One region of the Bradyrhizobium sp. LVM 105 genome, then DNA from elsewhere that is predicted to be linked to it. Evidence: predicted binding sites of a transcription regulator. Region 1 holds the regulator's gene; the other holds the start of a gene.
What was found. The regulator HrcA, encoded in region 1, represses chaperone genes, less so after heat shock. The targets are predictions, from matches to a motif close to GTTAGCACTCNCNNNNNGNGAGTGCTAAC.
Positions count from the first base shown of each region.

Region 2: D6B98_RS00320 (co-chaperone GroES) is a predicted target of HrcA. The motif match lies at 2,271-2,299, and genes of this name have one in related genera.

Region 1 is NZ_QZMV01000003.1:150,397-161,042, reverse strand. It holds gene D6B98_RS10370 (hypothetical protein) at 1-690, shown strand, start outside; gene pncA (bifunctional nicotinamidase/pyrazinamidase) at 979-1,701, shown strand; gene grpE (nucleotide exchange factor GrpE) at 1,850-2,470, opposite strand; gene hrcA (heat-inducible transcriptional repressor HrcA) at 2,567-3,655, opposite strand; gene rph (ribonuclease PH) at 3,824-4,537, shown strand; gene rdgB (RdgB/HAM1 family non-canonical purine NTP pyrophosphatase) at 4,549-5,184, shown strand; gene hemW (radical SAM family heme chaperone HemW) at 5,201-6,385, shown strand; gene D6B98_RS10335 (penicillin-binding protein activator) at 6,511-7,743, opposite strand; gene rsmI (16S rRNA (cytidine(1402)-2'-O)-methyltransferase) at 8,079-9,029, shown strand; gene D6B98_RS10325 (YraN family protein) at 9,016-9,417, shown strand; gene gshB (glutathione synthase) at 9,428-10,372, shown strand.
Region 2 is NZ_QZMV01000001.1:63,710-74,355, forward strand. It holds gene D6B98_RS00305 (efflux RND transporter periplasmic adaptor subunit) at 1-272, opposite strand, end outside; gene D6B98_RS00310 (TetR/AcrR family transcriptional regulator) at 480-1,058, shown strand; gene D6B98_RS00315 (SDR family NAD(P)-dependent oxidoreductase) at 1,129-1,929, shown strand; gene D6B98_RS00320 (co-chaperone GroES) at 2,339-2,656, shown strand; gene groL (chaperonin GroEL) at 2,810-4,459, shown strand; gene D6B98_RS00330 (hypothetical protein) at 4,716-5,099, shown strand; gene D6B98_RS00335 (DUF1488 family protein) at 5,222-5,482, opposite strand; gene D6B98_RS00340 (TRAP transporter substrate-binding protein) at 6,332-7,336, shown strand; gene D6B98_RS00345 (putative bifunctional diguanylate cyclase/phosphodiesterase) at 7,343-9,334, shown strand; gene D6B98_RS00350 (HlyD family secretion protein) at 9,487-10,646, shown strand, end outside.

The DNA of each region.
Region 1 (10,646 bases):
GGCGTCAAGCAGGACAAGGTCGAGACCCCCGCGGGCCTTGCCTATTTCACCACCGAGAGCGGCAAGGCCGGCGACACCCCGGTGAAGCGCTATTCGATGATCGTGCCGGGCGCCGGCTTCTCCGGCTATGTCGCGGTGCAGGTCCCGGAGAATGCGACCAAGATCTACACCGACGAGGCGGTGCGGCAGATGTTCGCGACCGCCACCACCCGCAAGCAGGTCTCAGCCGAGGAGCAGATCGCGCTGATGCCGTTCAAGATCACCGATCTCGCCGACTTCAAGGACGTCCGCACCCTCGCGCCGGGCTCCAGCATTATCCTCGCCGACGGCAATGAGAGCGCAGGCTATGAAGCGAAGCCGTTCATGATCCTCGGCCTGATCGGCGCCACCCCGCAAGCTGCCGACGACCGCGCCCGGTTCGCCCAGGAGGCCGCGCTGCAGATCCCCGGCGTGCGCGAATCCCGCGTCACCATGTCGGAGCCGATCCGCATCAACGGCCAGCAAGGCTTCGAAACCCGGATCGACGGCGTCAGCGGCAAGGACAAGACGCCGGTGACCGTGGTGCAGTGGATCCGCTTCTCGAGCGGCGGCGCTTCGCTGCGCATCATCGCCAGCGCCCCGCGCGACCAGTGGCAGGCCGCCTTCACCCGCTTCCGCGCCGTGCGCGACGGGATTCAGCCGAAGGGGTAGCTGCGTCTGCGAACGAGATGCGCTCCCTCCCCCGCTTGCGGGGGAGGGCTGGGGAGAGGGTGTCTCCGCAAAGGGACAATCACCCGGAGGATAGAACCCTCACCCGGCGCGCGGGACGATGCTTCGCATCGCCCGGACGCGCCGACCTCTTCCGCAACGCGGGAGAGGTGCACCAAGCGCGTGGCGAGCGCTTAGCCGCTCACCAGTACCGGCCGCATTTTCGGGCTTCTGTTCGTGTACGAACGGAACTAGGCTTCCCCTATTGGATCATCCCAAGGGAGGCGAATGATGCTGGATCGGCGGCAGGTTTTGGAAATGCTTGGAACGACGGCGCTGGCGACCCTCGCGCCGAGCGCGTTGCTCGCAGCGACATCCATCAAGCCGGATGACGCCTCCGCGCTGCTCGTAATCGACGTGCAGAACTGCTTCCTGCCTGGCGGCAGCCTCGCGGTGAAGGAAGGCGAACAGGTGGTGCCGGTCATCAACAAGATCTCGAAGGCGTTCGCGAACGTGGTGATGACGCAGGACTGGCACACGCCGGGCCACGTTTCGTTTGCCTCAGTCCACTCGGGCAAGAAGCCGTTCGATACCGTCGACCTTCCCTACGGCAAACAGGTGCTGTGGCCTGATCATTGCGTGCAGGGCACCGACGGCGCGGCGCTGTCCAAGGACCTTGCGATCCCGCACGCCGAGCTCATCATCCGCAAGGGTTTTCACAAGAACGTCGACAGCTATTCGGCCTTCCTCGAAGCCGACGGCAAGACCTCGACGGGCCTTGCCGGATATTTGAAGGGACGCAAGATCAAGCGCGTCTTCGTCGCAGGGCTTGCGACAGATTTCTGCGTTGCCTGGACGGCGCTCGACGCGCGCAAGGCCGGCTTCGAGGTCTATGTGGTGGAAGACGCCTGCCGCGGCATCGACACCCAGGGTTCGCTCGCCAAGGCCTGGGCCGATATGGCCAAGGCCGGCGTGAAGAGGATCCAGTCTGCGGATATCGCGGCGGGTGCGTAAGCGACGCACAACACTGCAAGACCCTCATCCTGAGGAGCGCGCTACTTCGCGCGCGTCTCGAAGGATGAAGGCCCCCGCTGCGGCGCCCTGGCCTTCATGGTTCGAGACGCCGCGCAAGAGCGCGGCTCCTCACCATGAGGGTTGAAACTCAATTGGCCGCGCTGCTCGATTCGTTGTTGTTGTTCGCCGCAGGCGCTGGCTTCGCGCCGCCCTTGGCGACGCCGACCAAAGCCGGCCGCAGCACGCGGTCGCCGATGGTGTAGCCGGCCTGCATGATCTGGACCACGGTGCCCGACGGCACCGACGGATCAGGCACTTCGTACATCGCCTGGTGGAAGTTCGGGTCGAACTTCTGGCCCTGCGGATCGAGCTTCTTCACGCCATGCTTTTCCAGCGCGCTATGCAGCGCGCGCTCGGTGAGCTCGACGCCCTCGATCAGCGAGGTCAGGCCGGGATCGGCGGTGGCACGCGCCTCGGCCGGAACGGCATCGAGCGCGCGCTGAAGATTGTCGGCGATGTCGAGCACGTCGCGGGCAAAGCCGGTGATGCCGTAGAGGCGGGCGTCAGCGACTTCCTTGGTGGTGCGCTTGCGCAGATTCTCCATCTCGGCCAGCGTCCGCAGCATGCGATCGCGCGCCTCGGCGACTTCCTTTTGCAAGGTCTCGACCGAGCCGGGCTCGGGATCGTCGGGCATGATGTAGGGCTTTGACACCACGGGCTCGCCAGTCGGCGCGGCCGCGTCTTCGGGTTGCCGGTCATGATCGGTCATCGGCTAAATCTCGAACTCGTTTCCAGGGATTGTTGGCCCGGATATCGTGCTTTGAGCAGCGAAAATCAAGCGCCCGTGATCGGAAGCAGACGCCGGTCAGCCCCCCAAGAGGCGGCTGACGATGCGGGCGGCATAATCCACGGTCGGGATCACGCGGGCATAATTCAGCCGCGTCGGACCGATCACGCCGAGGACACCGACGATGTGGCCGGCGGCATCCCGATAGGGCGCGATGATGGTGGAGGACCCCGACAGCGAGAACAGCTTGTTCTCGCTGCCGATGAAGATGCGCACGCCCTCGGCCGTCTCGGCCCGGCCGAGCAGATCGATCACGCCGCGCTTGGTCTCGAGATCGTCGAACAACAGGCGCACCCGCTCCAGATCCTCCAGCGCGTGCAGATCTTCGAGCAGATTGGCGTGGCCGCGCACGATGAGCTGGCGGTCCTCGTTCTCGCCGCCGGACCAGCTGGCGATGCCGGCAGAGATCACCTTCTGTGCGAGCTGATCGAGCTCGGCGCGGGCCTCGCCCAGCGCCGTCTCGAGCTCGAGCCGCGCCTCGGCCAGGGTTCGGCCGCGGATTCGCGCGTTGAGGAAATTGCCGGCCTCGGTGATCGCCGAGGAGGGAACTCCAGGGGGCAGCGTCAGAACGCGATTCTCGACCTGGCCGTCCTCGCCGACGAGGATGACCAGCGCTTTCTCCGGTTCCAGGCGGACGAATTCGATGTGCTTGAGCCGCGCATTGGATTTTGGCGTCAGCACCACCGCCGCGGCGCGGGTCAATCCGGATAGCCGCGTCAGCGCCTGGTCCAGCGCCGCCTCGACCGAGTGCGCCTGGCCTACGGACGTGAGCTGGCTCTGGATCGACTGCCGTTCGGCCTCGTTGAGGTCGCCGACCTGCATCAAGGCATCGACGAAGAAACGCAGGCCGAGTTCCGTCGGCAGCCGGCCGGCCGAGGTATGGGGTGCATAGATCAGGCCGAGCTGTTCCAGATCGGCCATGACGTTGCGGACCGAGGCCGGCGACAGCGGCATCGCGATCAGGCGCGAGATATTGCGCGAACCCACGGGCTCACCGGTCGCGAGATAACTTTCGACAATTTGACGAAAGATGTCGCGGGAACGCTCGTTGAGCTGGGCGAGGCCTGCGCGCGGCGCGATCAGATGGATCGGATCGTGATGGGCCACAGCGGTAACTCCTCTCAGATCCTCATAATTTGTCTATCCGGGGCGCTTCTGACAAGCGTGGCGTTCGCCGGCGCGGAATCAGGGGCCGAATAAGCCCTTGCCGCCCACCTTCGCCCCACCTACAAGCACCGCCAACAGCCTTTCCCGTGAGTTTTGGAGGATTTCCCAATGCGGCCAAGCCGCCGTGCGCCCGACGAATTGCGCCCCGTGACGCTGGAGCGCGGCGTGGTCAAATATGCGGAAGGCTCCTGCCTGGTGAAGTTCGGCGACACCCATGTGCTGGTTACCGCCACGCTGGAAGACCGCCTACCGCCGTGGCTGAAGGGCCAGGGCCGCGGCTGGGTCACCGCCGAATACGGCATGCTGCCACGCGCCACCTCGGAACGCACCCGCCGCGAGGCCGCCGCGGGCAAGCAGAGCGGCCGCACCGTCGAGATCCAGCGCCTGATCGGCCGCTCGCTGCGCACCATCGTCGACCTCGAGGCGCTCGGCGAGCGCCAGATCACGGTCGATTGCGACGTGCTGCAGGCCGACGGCGGCACCCGCACGGCCTCGATCACCGGCGCCTGGGTCGCACTTGCCGATTGCGTCAACTGGATGAAGGCGCGCAACATGATCAAGGCCAACGTCATGCGCGACAACGTCGCCGCGATCTCCTGCGGCATCTACAACGGTACGCCGGTGCTCGATCTCGATTATGCCGAGGATTCGGAAGCCCAGACCGACGCCAATTTCGTCATGACCGGCGACGGCCGCATCATCGAGGTGCAGGGCACGGCGGAACGCGAACCGTTCACGGAAGGCGAGTTCCTGGCGCTGATGGCGCTGGCCCGCAAGGGCGTTGCGCGTCTCGTGGACTTGCAGAAACTGGCTGTGGCGTAGTCAATAGGCCCATGCACCGCCGAATCACCGGAAAGCTCGTCATCGCCACCCACAATCCCGGCAAGCTTGCCGAGATGCGGGAGCTGTTGGCGCCCCACGGCGTCGAGGCGGTGTCGGCCGGTGAACTCGGCCTCGGTGAGCCGGATGAGACCGGCAACGATTTCCGCAGCAACGCCGCGATCAAGGCGATCGCGGCGGCGCAGGCAACCAGGCTGCCCGCCTTCGCCGACGATTCCGGCATCGTGGTCGACGCGCTCGACGGCGCCCCCGGCATCTACAGCGCGCGCTGGGCCGGCCCCACCAAGGACTTCAACGCGGCGATGGCGCAGATCGAGCGCTTGTTGCAGGAGCGCGGCGCCACCAGGCCGGACAAGCGCAGGGCCCATTTCGTCTCGGCGCTCTGCGTGGCCTGGCCCGACCATCATCTCGAAGAGGTCGAGGCGCGCGTCGACGGCACGCTGGTCTGGCCGCCACGCGGGACTGCCGGCTTCGGCTACGATCCGATGTTCTTGCCGGATGGTCACAGCCGCACCTTCGGCGAGATGGAGAGCATCGAGAAGCACGGCCTGCCGCCGCTGGGTCTCGGCCTGTCGCATCGTGCCCGTGCCTTCCGGAAACTGGCGGAGATCTGCCTTGAGCCGCGCTAGAGCGTTTTCAAGCGAAGTGGATACCGGTTCGCGCCAGGAAAACGCGTCAAAACAAGAATCTGAAGCCTTCGGCGTCTACGTGCACTGGCCGTTCTGCCTGTCGAAGTGCCCCTATTGCGACTTCAACAGCCATGTCCGCCATGCCGCGATCGACGAAGCGCGCTTCGCCTCCGCCTTCGCGCGCGAAATCGAAACGACCGCGGCGCGTGCATCCGGCCGCGAGGTCAGCTCGATCTTCCTTGGCGGCGGTACGCCATCCTTGATGCAGCCCGCAACTGTCGGCGCGGTGCTCGATGCGATCGGCAAGCACTGGAGCGTTGCAGGCGACGTCGAAGTGACGCTCGAAGCCAATCCCACCAGCGTCGAAGCCACACGCTTTGCCGGCTATCGCAGCGCCGGCGTCAATCGCGTCTCGCTCGGCGTGCAGGCGCTCGATGACGCCTCGCTGAAGACGCTCGGACGCCTGCACAGCGCGCGCGAGGCGCTCGATGCCGTCGCCATCGCGCGCCGTTCGTTCGAGCGCTATTCGTTCGACCTGATCTATGCCCGCCCCGACCAGACGCCGGCGATGTGGGCCGATGAGCTGCGCCTCGCCATCGATGAGGCGGCCGAGCATCTGTCGCTCTATCAGCTCACGATCGAGGAAGGCACGCCGTTCTTCGGCCTGCACCGGGCCGGCAAGTTGAAGACGCCGGATGAAGCGGTGGCGCGCGCGCTCTACGACGTCACGCAGGAAACCTGCGACAAGCTCGGGCTGCCCGCCTACGAGATCTCCAACCACGCGCGACGCGGCGCCGAGTGCCGGCACAATCTGGTGTACTGGCGCGGCGAGGAATATGCCGGCATCGGCCCCGGCGCGCATGGTCGCCTCGACATCGACGGTATCAGGCATGCGACCGCCACCGAGAAGCGTCCCGAGGCCTGGCTGATGCGGGTCGAGACCAACGGCGATGGAATCGTCACCGACGATCTGCTCAACAGCGAGGAACGCGCCGACGAATTCCTGCTGATGGGATTGCGGCTCGCCGAGGGCATCGACCCCGAGCGCTACAAGGCCCTCTCCGGCCGCCCGCTCGATCCCAAGCGCATCGCGCTGCTGCGCGAAGAAGGCGCGATCATTGTGGATCCGACCGGCCGGTTGCGCGTGACCAGCAGCGGTTTCCCGGTGCTCGATGCGGTGGTCGCGGATCTCGCGGCGTAACGCGCTGAAGTAGGGTGGGTTAGCCGAAGGCGTAACCCACCATGCTTCCGCACTCGCGGAACGAAGTTGGTGGATTACGCCTTCGGCTAATCCACCCTACAGCACCACGGCACCGTCGTCCGGAGCTACGCCCCAAAGCTCTTCGGCGAGCCTGCGATCGCAACGCCGCCGCCTTGCGTCACCTTCATCACCGCAAGACCGCGTTCGTTGGTGCCGTCCGCGCGGAAGCGGAACAGGCCGTCGATGCCGGCAAAGCCGGAAGGATTGGTGAGCACGTCGGGCGAGAAGCGCGTGGTGCCTTGCGTGCGCGCGAGCGCGGCGACGAGGGCGACGGCGTCGTAGGCGAGCGTCGCGGTGCGGATCGGCTCGGCGCCGTATTTGGTGCGATAGCGGCCCGAGAAGGCGCGGAAGCCGGCCGGGTCGGGCGCGGCGTAGAGGCCGCCTTGCAGGCTCGCATTGGCATAGACCCGCGGATTGTCCCACAGGCCGGTGCCGAGCAGCTGGATGTTGCGCAGGTTCGCGCCCGCGGCGGTCATCGCATCGGCGACCGTCACCACGGCATCGCCGTCATCGGCGATGAACAGCGCGTCCGCACTGCCGAGCTGCTGTGCCACCGTGCGTGCCGGCGTGGCGCGATCGGCGCCGTATTTCTCGAACGCGACGATGCGCCCGCCACGACGCGGCGCCGCCACCTTCACCGCGGCCTCGACGACATTGCCATAAGCATTGTCGGGCACGAGCACGGCGAACGAGCGCTTTCCGATGCTGGCGGAATATTCGACGATGCGATTGACGTCGGACTCCGGCAGGAAGGAGAGCAGATAGACACCGCGGCCGGCGATGCTGGAATCGGTCGAGAACGCGATCACCGGGATGCCGCGCGTGCGCGCGACCTGCGCCACCGCCGGCACCGATTGCGCGAACAGCGGCCCGAGGATGATCTCGGCGCCCTCGTCGACCGCCTGCTGCGCGCCGGCCTGGGCGCCTTGCGGGCTGCCGTTGTCGTCCTTGATCAGGAGCTGGATGTTCGGGTTCTGGAACTCCGCCAGCGCCATCTCGGCGGCGTTGCGCATGGATTGTGCGGCAAGGCCGGCATTGCCGGCCGCGGACAGCGGCAGGATCACGGCGACCTTGACGCCGCCGGTGCCGGCGGTCGTCGCCTGCTGCGGAGGACCGGCCGGCTGGGCCGGCGGTGCCGAGCTCGAGAACGGGTTGGAGAACTGGCTGAGACTCTGCTGCACGCCGGCACAGGCCGACAGCAGGGGCGCGCCGAGCAACAGGCCGAGCGCGCTCCGTCGGGTCGCCCCCGACATCAGAGACCCCGGAATGGGAGACTTAGGAAAACGCGGGCCCACCATGGCAGCTTCTCTTCTGACCCGCCGTCGCCGGCCGGTCACGATCTTCCTTCCACGACGCAGGCCGCGGATTCAGGCATATTGTCGGCAAATAGTTAACCAAAACAAAAGGATAATAGCCGCTTAACGCGGCCGCCTTCCTGTCCCGGCAGCTGTTCGCCGTCGCTCATCCAGCATCAAGGCGGAGTTTCCGTCGCGAATATGGCGCGAGGGCCCTCACCCCCTCCCGACGTGATCCTGACCGATCACATTCCCGTCCCTTCCCAGCCCAGTTGGGTACGATCTTTTTCGGCGAGCCGGTTCCCAGCCCTGCGGATCGTGCCTAAGTTGACTTCATTATGCGCGCAAAGCCGGCCCCGATAAATACGTCTGAAGCTCAAGACGCCGCCTCGCGCGGTTTCTCCATCGACGCCCATCGGCTCATGGCGCCGAAGGCGGCACCGGGCCTGCATCTGGTCGCGACCCCGATCGGCAATCTCGGCGACATCACGCTGCGGGCGCTGCAGACCCTCGCCGGCGTCGACGTCATCGCCTGCGAGGACACCCGGATCACGCGGCGCCTGACCGAGCGCTACGCCATCGCGGCGCAGCTCAAGCAATATCACGAGCACAATGCCGAAGCCGCCCGTCCAAAGATCCTGGAGGCGCTCGCGGCCGGCGGCTCGGTCGCGCTGGTCTCGGATGCCGGCACGCCGCTGATCTCCGATCCCGGCTTCAAGCTGGTGCGCGAGGTCTGCGCCGCGGGCCACTCCGTGTACGCGCTGCCTGGCCCGTCCTCCGTCCTGGCCGCGCTGTCGGTGGCGGCGCTGCCGACCGACCGCTTCTTCTTCGAGGGTTTCCTGCCGGCGAAATCCGCCGCGCGCCGCACGCGCCTGGCCGAACTCGCGCGCATCGATGCGACGCTGGTGATGTTCGAGTCGGGAAATCGGATGCAGGCCACCTTGACCGATCTCGCCGAGATCATGGGTGAGCGAGACGCCGCGGTCTGCCGCGAGCTTACGAAGTTGCACGAGGAGGTCAGACGCGCGCCCCTCGCCGAGCTTGGGCGACAGGCGGACGCGCCGGAGACGCGCGGCGAGTTCGTTCTGGTGATCGGCCCACCTCCCGCGGATGCCGAGGTGCTGACAATGGATGCGCTCGATGGTCTCTTGCGCGAGCAGCTGGCCGCGCACAGCGTCAAGGATGCCGTGGCGCATGCCGTCGCGCTCTCGGGCCGGCCGCGCCGCGAGGTCTATGCCCGCGCGCTCGAGCTTGCAAAGGATTCGCGGGGCGGCGATGGCGAAGACTGAGATCCCCAGGGAACCAAAGGCCGCCTCGCCCGAGCGCGTCGCCGCGTTCCACACCGGCATCTCCGCGGAAAGCCGCGCCGCCGCCTATCTCATGGCCAAGGGCTATCGCATTCTGGCCAAGCGCTACCGCACGGCGCATGGCGAGATCGACATCGTGGCGCGCCGCCGCAACCTGATCGCCTTCGTCGAGGTCAAGGCACGCGCAACGCTGGACGATGCCGCCTTTGCCGTGACGCCGCGCCAGCAGCAGCGCATCATCGACGCCGCGCAAGGCTGGCTTGTAGCGCATCCCGAGCATGCCGAATTCGAATTGCGATTCGACGCCATGCTGATTGCGCCGCGCTCACTTCCGCGCCATGTGTTGGCGGCATTCGACGCCTCGACCTGAAAGGCAGACCATGAAACTGAACGTCGCCGTCCAGATGGACCCCATTGCCCGCATCAACATCAAGGGCGATTCCACCTTTGCGCTGCTGCTGGAGGCGCAGAAACGCGGCCATGGCCTGTCCTATTACACGCCCGACAAGCTCTCGATGGTCGGCGAGGAGATCGTCGCTCCCGTTCAGCTGCTGACCGTGCGCGACGAGCCCGGCAACCACTTCACGCTCGGGGAGCCGGGGCGCGAGGCGCTGAACAGCTTCGACGTGGTGCTGCTGCGGCAGGATCCGCCGTTCGACCTCGCCTATATCACCTCGACGCATTTTCTGGAACGCATCCATCCGAAGACGCTGGTGGTCAACGATCCCGCCTCGGTCCGCAACGCGCCGGAAAAGCTGTTCGTGATGAACTTTCCGCAGCTGATGCCGCCGACGCTGATCTCGCGCGACGTCGATGAGATCAACGCGTTTCGCGACAAGCATGGTGCCGTCGTGATGAAGCCGCTGCACGGTCATGGCGGCGCTGCGGTGTTCCGCGTGATGCCGCAGGACATGAATTTCGGCTCGCTGTTCGACATGTTCTCGGTCACCTTCAAGGAGGCCTGGGTGATCCAGCAGTTCATCCCCGAGGTGAAGCACGGCGACAAGCGCATCATCCTGGTCAACGGCGAGTTCGCCGGCGCGGTGAACCGCGTGCCGGCCGCCGACGACCTCCGCTCCAACATGGTGCGCGGCGGCGCGGCGCAGGAGACCGAGCTCACCCCGCGCGAGCGCGAGATCTGCGCCACCCTCGGCCCGGCCTTGCGCGAACGCGGGCTGTTGTTCGTCGGCATCGACGTCATCAACGGCAACCTCACCGAGATCAACGTGACCTCCCCCACCGGCATCCGCGCCATCGCGCGGCTCGGCGGTCCTGATGTGGCGGCGAAGATCTGGGACGTGATCGAAGCGAAGCGGGCGAAGTAAGCACTCGTCACTTCGTGGATTGCAGACTTACTCCAACACCGTCAGCCTGAGGTGACCGCTTCTTCAGCGGCCCTCGAAGGGCGACGGCTTGGCTGATGCCGCCGCACCCTCCAGCGACAATGGCTTCGCCGTTGCGCGGAGGTGACGGACAGCCACTGTCATCGCAGATGCTGGGCACGCTCGTACCCACCCATCACTAACCGCCCATTCACCATGACGCCCTCCGCATCGGGCCGACGCACGAGCGCGCTCTACGTGAAACTACGGGGCCGCT
Region 2 (10,646 bases), on a different contig from region 1:
ACCTGCTCACCGACATTGACGAGCCGCTCGACGATCTTCCCGGCAACGCGAAAACCGAGATTGCTTTCCACTCGCGCGCCGACTGTCCCGGTGAAACCGCGTTCAGATCCGCTGACCCGAGTGGCCGTCACCAGACGGACCATCGGGGGCTCCTGCCTGGGGTCGATCACCGCGGAGGCTTCATGGGAGGGAATGGCAAGCGCAACGAAGGTCGCTACCCCTGCCGGAACCAGAATACCGGCGAGCACCGCAACACCCCTTTTCATGACCATCTCCTTCAAAATTAGATTTCATGCGACATCTATAATCAGATTAGATTTCGTTCGCAATCTAATTTTCGGGGCGGTAACGGGAGCGTGATCCAAAACCCCGGGATTTTCGCCGCGCAGCCCGCGAAATCGCGCCGCGTCGATTGATAGATTGTAATCGAACTCTATATCGGATATAGCAGTTGAACGAAATCCAAATGGAGATCCGCGATGCGAGTGAGTCGCACCCAGGCGGCCGAGAACCGCCAAACCGTGATCAATGTGGCCAGTCGCCTCTTCAGGGAGCGCGGCTTTGATGGCATCGGCCTCAAGGATCTGATGAAGGGGGCCGGGCTGACTCAGGGCGCCTTCTACAAGCAGTTCGCTTCAAAAGAGGATCTGGCGGTGGAGGCGTCCAGGCGCGCATTGGAAAGCGCATCCGGCCGATGGTCAGACGCGGCCGCGGCGCATCCTGACGATCCACTCGGCGCCGTGATCGGGTTCTACCTCAGCGGCGACCATCGCGGAGAGAAGATGGACGGCTGCCCGATCGTGGCGCTCGGCTCGGACGCCGCCCGGCAGGGCCCCGACGTGAAGGCGGAATTCGAAGAGGGAATCAAAGCCCATCTCGACGTGCTCGGCCGCTTCATCGCCGGAAACGACGGCGAGGCCTCGCTCGGCAAGGCCATGGGCATTCTCGCGACGATGGTCGGCGCGGTGACGCTCTCGCGCGTCGTCAACGACCCCGATCTGGCTCAAGCGCTTTTGGATGCCGCGGCCGAACAGGTCCGAGACGCCGCTGCCGCTTGAATGGGGAGGGGCCGGTGTTCGGAGTGAGAATCCGCACGGCCCATTCGCTGATCAAATTAGAAAGAGAACGATGTCAAAAGAAGCAACGGACAACTTCGCCGGAAAATGGGCGCTGGTCACGGGCGCGTCGAGTGGCCTCGGCCTTGAATTCGCAGATCTGCTGGCGGCGCAGAAAGTCAATCTCGTCTTGGCGGCTCGACGGCGAGAGTCGATGGACAAGCTTGCCTCGGATCTCCGCAGCAAATACGGGGTGGATGTCCTGGTCGAGGCGATCAATCTTGCCGCGCCGGACGCGGCCAGCCGCCTGAAAAGCAGTCTCGATGCGAGGTCGGTGACGATCGACGTCTTGGTGAACAATGCCGGATTTGGCTTGCACGGCGATTTTTTGGACACGCCGATCGAGCAGACCACGAACATGATCCAGCTCAACATCACCACGGTCACAGAGCTGACCTATCTGTTCGGCCGCGACATGGCCAAGCGGCGATCCGGACATATCCTCCTCATCGCCAGCCTTCTGGCCTTCCAGGCCGTTCCCAGCTACGCAGCTTATGCCGCGACCAAGGCTTATGTACTCGCCTTTGGCGAGGCCCTGCATGACGAACTCCGCCCGCACGGTGTGGTCGTGACCAGTCTCTGCCCGGGGCACACCGCGACGGGATTCGATGCGGCAGCTGGCGCAACCGCTTCAAGCTTGCTGCGCCTCCTCACCATGAAGCCGCGTCCGGTCGCGGCGAGCGGGATTCGGGCGCTTTTGCAAGGAAGGGCCATGGCGGTCGCAGGTCCATTGAACAAGATGGCCGCCTTTTCAAATCGTTTGACGCCGCGATCAATGCAAAGGGCCACGATGAAGAGAATAATGGACGCCTAACGCCTGGCCGTACCTCTCTGCGGAATTCTGACTCCCCAAACCGAATCTGCAGGAAGGCGCGACCGTCACCGCGCCGGGCGAGGTAGAAGGGACGAGCACGTATGAGCCTTTCCGGGGCGCGGGCAGGTGATACATCCGGGGGTGAGATGTAACACCGTCAAATCCGCTACCACATTCCAGCCAAGTCGCTGGAACGAAAGCGCGGGGCTCGGCTTGGGAACTTCGTGGGCGTGCTTTGCCAGTTTGACGCCATTAGGCCGGGCCGGCGTCGTGCCGTTCGCAGCGCTCAGAATATCGGTTCGGCTCGGTCTTGTACGCCCCCTGCGGCGGCTTATGTGCTGATTAGCACTTGCTGGCCACGACTGCTATTTCATCCAAAGCAACAACAACCAGAAAACAGGAGGACAGCATGAAATTCCGTCCGCTTCACGACCGCGTCGTGGTCAAGCGCATCGAAGCCGAAGACAAGTCCACCGGCGGCATCATCATTCCGGACAGCGCCAAGGAAAAGCCCTCGCAGGGCGAGATCACGGCGGTTGGTCCAGGCGGTCGTGACGAAGCCGGCAAGCTGATTCCGATCGACCTCCAGATCGGCGACCGCGTGCTGTTCGGCAAGTGGTCCGGTACTGAGGTCAAGCTCGATGGTCAGGACCTGCTGATCATGAAGGAAGGCGACATTATGGGCGTTCTCGTCGATCGGCCCGTCGCCAAGAAGAAGGTCGCCTAAGCTCCAGTCAGTCTTCCTTGTCCTGAGCCGTCGGCGCAGCCGGCGTCTTGCAGGATGAGGCCCGCAAGTTCAATCCCGCTCCTCGAGAGCCCGCCCAGGCGCGCGATCCTTGGGAGATCCTTGGGATCTGACCAGTCGAAAACGGAGATCATGATGTCGGCCAAAGAAGTCAAATTCGGCGTAGATGCCCGCGACAAGATGTTGCGCGGTGTCGAAATTCTCAACAATGCGGTCAAGGTCACGCTCGGCCCCAAGGGCCGCAACGTCGTTCTCGACAAGTCGTTCGGGGCCCCCCGCATCACCAAGGACGGCGTCACCGTCGCCAAGGAGATCGAGCTCGAGGACAAGTTCGAGAACATGGGCGCCCAGATGGTGCGCGAAGTCGCCTCCAAGTCCGCCGACGCGGCCGGCGACGGCACCACTACCGCGACCGTGCTCGCCGCCGCGATCGTCCGTGAAGGCGCCAAGGCGGTTGCCGCCGGCATGAACCCGATGGACCTGAAGCGCGGCATCGACCTCGCCGTGGAAGCCGTCGTCGCGGACCTCGTCAAGAACTCCAAGAAGGTCACCTCGAACGAGGAAATCGCCCAGGTCGGCACCATCTCGGCCAACGGCGACGCGGAAATTGGCAAGTTCCTCTCCGACGCCATGAAGAAGGTGGGCAACGAGGGCGTCATCACCGTTGAAGAAGCCAAGTCGCTTGAGACCGAGCTCGAGGTCGTCGAAGGCATGCAGTTCGACCGCGGCTATATCTCGCCCTACTTCGTCACCAACGCGGACAAGATGCGCGTTGAGATGGACGACGCCTACGTCCTCATCAACGAGAAGAAGCTGTCTCACTTGAATGAATTGCTTCCGCTGCTCGAAGCCGTGGTGCAGAGCGGCAAGCCGCTGGTGATTATCGCGGAAGATGTCGAAGGCGAAGCGCTCGCAACTCTCGTCGTCAACCGTCTGCGTGGCGGTCTGAAGGTCGCGGCCGTCAAGGCGCCGGGCTTCGGCGATCGCCGCAAGGCCATGCTGCAGGACATCGCGATCCTGACCGGCGGCCAGGCGATCTCGGAAGACCTCGGCATCAAGCTCGAGAACGTCACGCTCAACATGCTCGGTCGCGCCAAGAAGGTGATGATCGACAAGGAGAACACCACGATCGTCAACGGCGCCGGCAAGAAGGCCGACATCGAGGCGCGCGTGGCCCAGATCAAGGCGCAGATCGAGGAAACCACCTCGGACTACGACCGCGAGAAGCTCCAGGAGCGTCTGGCCAAGCTCGCCGGCGGCGTCGCGGTGATCCGCGTCGGCGGCGCGACCGAGGTCGAGGTCAAGGAGCGCAAGGACCGCGTTGATGACGCGATGCATGCGACCCGCGCGGCCGTCGAGGAAGGCATCCTGCCGGGCGGCGGCGTCGCCCTGCTGCGCGCGTCCGAGCATCTCAAGGGGCTGCGCACCAAGAACGACGACCAGAAGACCGGTGTCGAGATCGTGCGCAAGGCGCTGTCCTATCCGGCGCGCCAGATCGCGATCAACGCCGGTGAAGACGGCTCGGTGATCGTCGGCAAGATCCTGGAGAAGGATCAATACGGCTACGGCTTTGACTCCCAGTCCGGCGAATACGTCAACCTGGTCACCAAAGGCATCATCGACCCGACCAAGGTGGTTCGGGTGGCGATCCAGAACGCGGCCTCGGTCGCGGCTCTCTTGATCACCACCGAAGCCATGGTCGCCGAGGGGCCGAAGCGGAACGCGGGCAGCGGCGCTCCTGCGGGCGGCGGCGGCATGGGGGGCATGGGAGGTATGGATTTCTAAGCGAGCCGGCTCACGACGCCGAACCGGCGCATCGGGCATCGCGCGAGTGTCCGCGCGCGATTGCGTGAGCAATTTGGTACAGACGCCGATCGCTCGACGTGTCTAGCCTCCCTAAAGCATGATCCGGAGAAGTGCGCAGCGGTTTTCCGAAAAGATCATGCTCAAACGACAACCTAAAGCGCGATGACGATTCATCCTCATCGCATCGCGCTTTGGCAGGTGAAGCTCGACTTACCTCTAGGTCAGGGTGAAAGCGATGGAGATCTCCGGGGAGACAAAAGCTGCCGTGCGGTCGGCGCTGTGGGGAGCCGCGGCCGGAGCAATCGCTCTGGCAATCATGGGCTTCAGCTGGGGCGGCTGGGTGACAGGCGGGACCGCCGAGACGCTCGCGAGGAACAGTGCTGCGATGGCTGTCGTCGCAGCTCTCACACCGATCTGCGTTGAGAAATTTCGACAAGCCGCGGATGCACCCGCGAACCTGGTCGAGATGAAGAAGGCGACCTACGCCTGGGACCAGAGCAAATTCGTCGAAAAGGGCGGCTGGGCCACGATGCCGGGAAGCACCGAGCCAAACTCGGCCGTCGCAAAAGCTTGCGCCGAATCGCTTGATAGCAAGAAAGCTGTTGCGTTGCGCGGATAGTCAGGCAACTCCGCGCGGCGGAAAGACCGCAATTCCGCTGGTCAGGCCCAGCTTGCAAGACCAGCTTGCAAAACCGGCCTGCAAGACCGGCCTGCAAGACCGCCTGCAAGAGCAGGAGCGTTTCAAAAATTTGCGGCGACCAGATCGTAAGAGCCCCTGCTGCCGCGGCTGTAGACCTTGGCAGCGGCGGCACAGATCACGTCACGATTGGAATCAAACGCGCAGAGGAACCCCGCTTCATCGTAGCTGGCACCTGGTTGAAGTCGCTTCAGCGCGCCTTCGTTTATGAAGAACGACGCCTCAATAGCGCTGTCGTATCCCCAAAATCGCACGGCACGGCGTGTGCGATCATAAGAACGACTGTGATTTGGAAACTCAATCATGGTTGGAGCCGATCAGTTGCCGGTGTTCCGCGACGCCCACGTCGCGTGCAGGCAGTAGGCAGACAACATCGGACGTGGCCGAAGCTGGCGCCAAGCGAGGGATCTGGAGCGATCCAGTTGCGCCACCCCTCAAATGGTCATTCTGGAAGCGTAATACAATGCCGCGCGATGCCGACGACGGCAGAAAAGTTGCGCTTGACCTCGTTATTCCGCGAATAGGCACTATATCTGGGTCATCACCGCGCGCCCATCGGCTGTTATCGGTGACTGAGAGCAATGTGCTCCCGCCGCGACCAAGAGGCGGTCAAATGTCGAATATCTCCAACTTCAGTGTTCGCGAGTGGATGGTACCTCCCGTATTGCTGCCGATCTTTTTCGTGCTGCTGATCGCTGCTGCAGTGCTCATTCGGTGGTAGTTTCCCCCGGAGGATCTGGTGCATCCTGAGCGCAGGCCCGTAGCCGTGTTCAGTCCACGATTCCTGTCGAGCGCTGGCTTTGTGAACTGAGCAATATTGCTCAGCAAAACATCCGGCTGCGGTCTAGGATGCCGGCTCCCGGTCGTCTTTGATGAAGGGGCCGAAGCCAAGTTCACGGGCGGTCGCGAGTCTGCCCGCGAGGATGCGTGGGCCCAGGCCGCATTGGCGCTCTTCCAGACAATTGCCTCGCTGGCGTTAACACGCGTCCAACCACGATGCGCGATTTGCTCGCTGCTGGGATCGCCAATTTCTATCTATGAGAGTTGTCTGCAGCATGTCTATCTATGAGGGTTCGCTAGAGACCAGAGGAAATCGGCGTCTCGCACAACCTCGCACGATTGTGTGACGCGCCGTCGCCACGATCGGAAAGCCGATGCTCAAGTTGCTGGCACGATGCGCGTTGATCTCCATGGTATTGACGTCGGCGTCCGCCGCCGAACCGATCAAGCTCAAACTGGCGTTCTTCAGCTCCGACCGCTCGACGAGCTATCTCGCCGCGGTCAAGCCATTCGTCGACGCGGTCAACGCCGAGGCCAGAGGCCAGATCGAAGTTGAAACCTATTTCAGCGGCGCGCTTGGCAAGGACCCGGCTGAGCAGCCCCAGCTCGTGCTCGATGGTAGGGCGGACATCGCCTACGTCGTCACAGGCCTGACGCGCAATCGATTTGCGGATAATGCAATCCTCGAATTGCCCGGCCTGTTTGCGAGCATGCGGGAGTCCGTTGCGGTGCTCACCCGGCTGATGGCAGCCAACGCGCTGCAAGGTTACGATGACTACATCGTGATCGGCGCTTATGTCAGCGAACCCGAGACGATCCACAGCAATATCCCGATCACGTCGCTGAATGATCTGAAGGGCAAGCGACTTCGCGTCAACAATCCTGGCGAAGCCGCCGCGCTCGAAAAACTGGGGGCGCGGCCTGTGCTCCTGCCGGTCAACAAGATCTCCGAAGCTATCGGCAACGGCAGCATCGACGGCGCCCTCGTGAACCCTGCTTCAGTGGTCGATTACGGCGTCAAACGCGTTGCGACTTATCACTACCTTCTTGGCATCAGCGGCGCGCCGCTGATGGTCTTGATGAACCGGAAGACATTCAACCGGCTACCGAAATCAGCGCAGGCGATCATCCTCAAATACAGTGGGGCGTGGTCTGCCGGGCGCTTCGTAGATACCTACGAAGCCGTGGAAAGCAGTATTGTGGCGGAGCTGAAGTCCGATCCCAAGCGTCACGTGATCATGCCCTCGCCGTCAGACCTGGATGCGGCAAATGCCGTGTTCGCGGCCATTGCCGATGATTGGGCCTCGAAGAGTCAGCACAATGCCGAGCTGCTGAAAACGGTCCGGGCCGAGCTCACAAAAATGCGTTCGACCCGGTAGCCACGGATGTCAGCATTCGCCAGCATCTGGCCTCAGCGAAACATCGTCATCATCGTCGCCGCGCTTGCCATTCTGCTGCTGGGCACCGGGGCGACCTTGAAGATCACGACCGATCATCTTCTGCGTCAAGATGCGACGTCGGCCGCTCGTAGCTGGGCGCGGTTCCTGGCGCCCAGTGTCACCGATCTCGAGCAGATCGCCGGCGGCGAGCAGCCTTCCGCCGCAAGCATAGCGTTCTTCCTGTCGGCGCGAAATGCCGGCGAAGTGTTTCACTACGAGATCTTCAACCGCAATGGTTATTCGCAGCTCGTGTCGACTCGCGAGAAGATCGCGCTCGTCGACCTGTCCGAATATAGCCCCGATGCGGCGCGGTCAGTCGCCAACGGTCAACCAATCGTCGATGTCACGGAGGGCAATTCGGTCGACCGACCGGCGTTCTTCGCGCGCGCCTATGTCCCGGTCCAGGCCGACGGTCGCCACATTGCGGTCGTTGCGGCCTACGTGGATGAAACGGAGCAACGCAGGAGTTTTCACAATACGTTCCTGACCGCGGCCGCATTCCTTTGCCTGCTGTCGGGTCTCGCTTTCTCCATTCCCGCAGTTGCGTGGTATCGGGAAACAAAGGTGAAGCAGGCGGACCGACGCATCCGCTTTCTCGCCCACCATGACGCGTTGACCGGGTTGGCCAATCGTCTCCATCTGATCGAACAACTGGACAGAGCCCTCGCTCACCTGCCGATGCGCGGCGGCGGCCTCGCCGTGCATTTCATCGACGTCGACCGTTTCAAGGAGGTCAACGATACCCTTGGTCACGACGGCGGCGACTTTCTGCTCAAGTCCATCGCCGAGCGTCTGCGCGCAGCGGTCCGGATCGACGACATGGTGGCCCGGCTCGGCGGCGACGAGTTCGTCGTCGTGCAGAATGACATCGCCGGCAGGAGGCAGGCCGAGACGTTTGCGCGCCATCTTGCCACCGCTCTCAATGCTTCGGTGAAGTTCAAGCAGCGCGAGATCCTCACCACCGCCAGCATCGGCGTGGCGCTGGCGATGGAGGAGGGCACCACCCCGGAGCGGCTGCTCAAGAGTGCCGACCTCGCGCTCTATGCGGCCAAGGCAGCCGGCCGCAACTGCATCCGGTTCTTCGTGCCCGAGATGGATACCGAGCTACAGGCGCGCATCGAGCTCGAGAGAGCGATTCGCGAGGCGGTACTGAATGATCGCTTCGAATTGCACTACCAGCCTCTCTTCGAAATACCGCAGCGCCGCCTCGCCGGCTTCGAAGCGCTGATCCGAATGCCGGCGGCGGACGGAACACTGATTCCGCCATTGGCCTTCATCCCGGTCGCCGAGGACTTGCGGCTCATCGACAAGATCGGGGCGTGGGTGTTGCGGCAGGCATGCCGCACCGCTGCGACCTGGCCGGCGCACCTGACCGTTGCCGTGAACCTGTCACCCCAGCAGTTCGTGGCGGGCACCATCAGCGACATCGTGGCTGTCGCACTGAGAGAGTCGGGACTCGCGCCGCACCGGCTCGAGCTGGAGATTACCGAAGGCTTGCTTCTCGGCAACACCGAAGCAATTGTGTCGCAGCTCCTGAGCCTCAAGGCGATGGGCGTGGCCATCGTGATGGACGATTTCGGTGCCGGCTATTCGAGCCTCAACTACCTGTGGCGCTTTCCGTTCGACAAGATCAAGATCGATCGAGCCTTCATGCAGGGCCTCGACGGCCCCCATTGCCAGGTCGGAGCGGTCGTCAAAGCGATCATCGCCCTCGGACGCGAGCTGCATATGCGCGTAACGGTCGAGGGCGTCGAGACCGCCAGTCAGGCGGCGTTTCTCGATACGGCCGACGGTGATCAGGTCCAGGGTTTTTTCTTCGGCCGGCCAGTGCCGGCCTCGGAACTCGGCGCCAGCATTCTGGCGGGCTTCGCGAGGACAATGCCGCCGGCTTCGCCCGTGACCGAACTGCACGTCGTCAACGCCAGGGCTGAAGGGTAGCACGAACCTGCGCGTTGTGGGCGATGCGGCTCCCGGCCGCCTGTTATGTAAACATTCTGGCGTTTCATTTAGCGTTCTTCTTACCAAGATGGGCATTTTTTCGCGTTGCCTGCATCTCTCGCCGAGGTTGTGCGTTGATGGTGATGTCTACCATGAAAAATCAACCCCGTTACGACCCGGCATCCGAAAGCGGCGGTCCACACACCACCGAACCTCTCACGGCATCGATCGACGGAGCAAATGGCGCGTCCGATCTGCAGCACGAGTTGGATGCCCGTCTCAATCCCGGCAAGACCGGGGCTTCGGAGACTGACGCTCCGACGGCGAATGTGGCGCAATCCAATCCTAGCCGGATACCGCTGCGATTTGTGAAAGCAGCCGCGGGCATTGCCATCGTCGCAGTCTTCGGCTGGCTCCCCCTGAGGGCGCTTCTCCAGACGTCAAGCGTCGAAGCCATCGTCAACTCGAGACTGGTGACATTGAGGTCGCCGATCGACGGCAAGATTTCATCCGGCGCCGGTCTGTCGGGCGATCCAGGCATCGTCGCCGAGGGCACGCTCATCCTTCGTGTCGTCAACACGCGCGGTGACCACGTGCGGCTCGATGATCTGCGCAGCCAGATGTCTCGGCTGGAAAACGAGCGGCCAAGCCTGGTTTCGAAGATTGCCTCGGCCCGCGCCGCGCAGAAGGATCTGGCGCGTCAGGCGGCCCTGTTCACGGAGGGGCGGATACGTCAGCTCGAAGCGCGCATCGCCGAGATCCAAGCCTCGATCGAAGCGGCCGCGGCGCGTCGGGAAGAGGCGGCGGCTGCCGTGGAAAGAGCGTTGTCGCTCATCAAGTCAGGCAGCGTTTCCTCCGTCGAGCTTGGGCGCTTGACGCGAGATCAAACCATAGCACTGCAGACCGAGATCGGCGCGCGACGCCGCCTGGATGCGACCCAGGTCGAGCTCACCGCCGCGCGCGACGGTACGTTTCTTGGCGACAGCTACAACGATCGCCCGAGTTCCGTGCAGCGTGAGGAGGAGATGCGGCAGCGGGCGGAAGGGCTCACAGCGGACTTGGCGCATGCGGAAGCGCAGATCGCGTGGCTTGCGGGTGAGATTGAATCCGAGCGATCTCGCTATGTCGGCCGCTCGGAGGCGGAGCTCAAATTTCCCGTCGCCGGCCGGGTCTGGGAGATCCTGACAGCAGCAGGAGAGGACGTGCGGGCCGGCCAACCGCTGGTTCGTCTCCTCGATTGCTCCGGCGCGGTGGTGACGGCGAACGTCACGGAGAGTGTGTACAACAGCCTGCAACTGGGATCGGTTGCGCA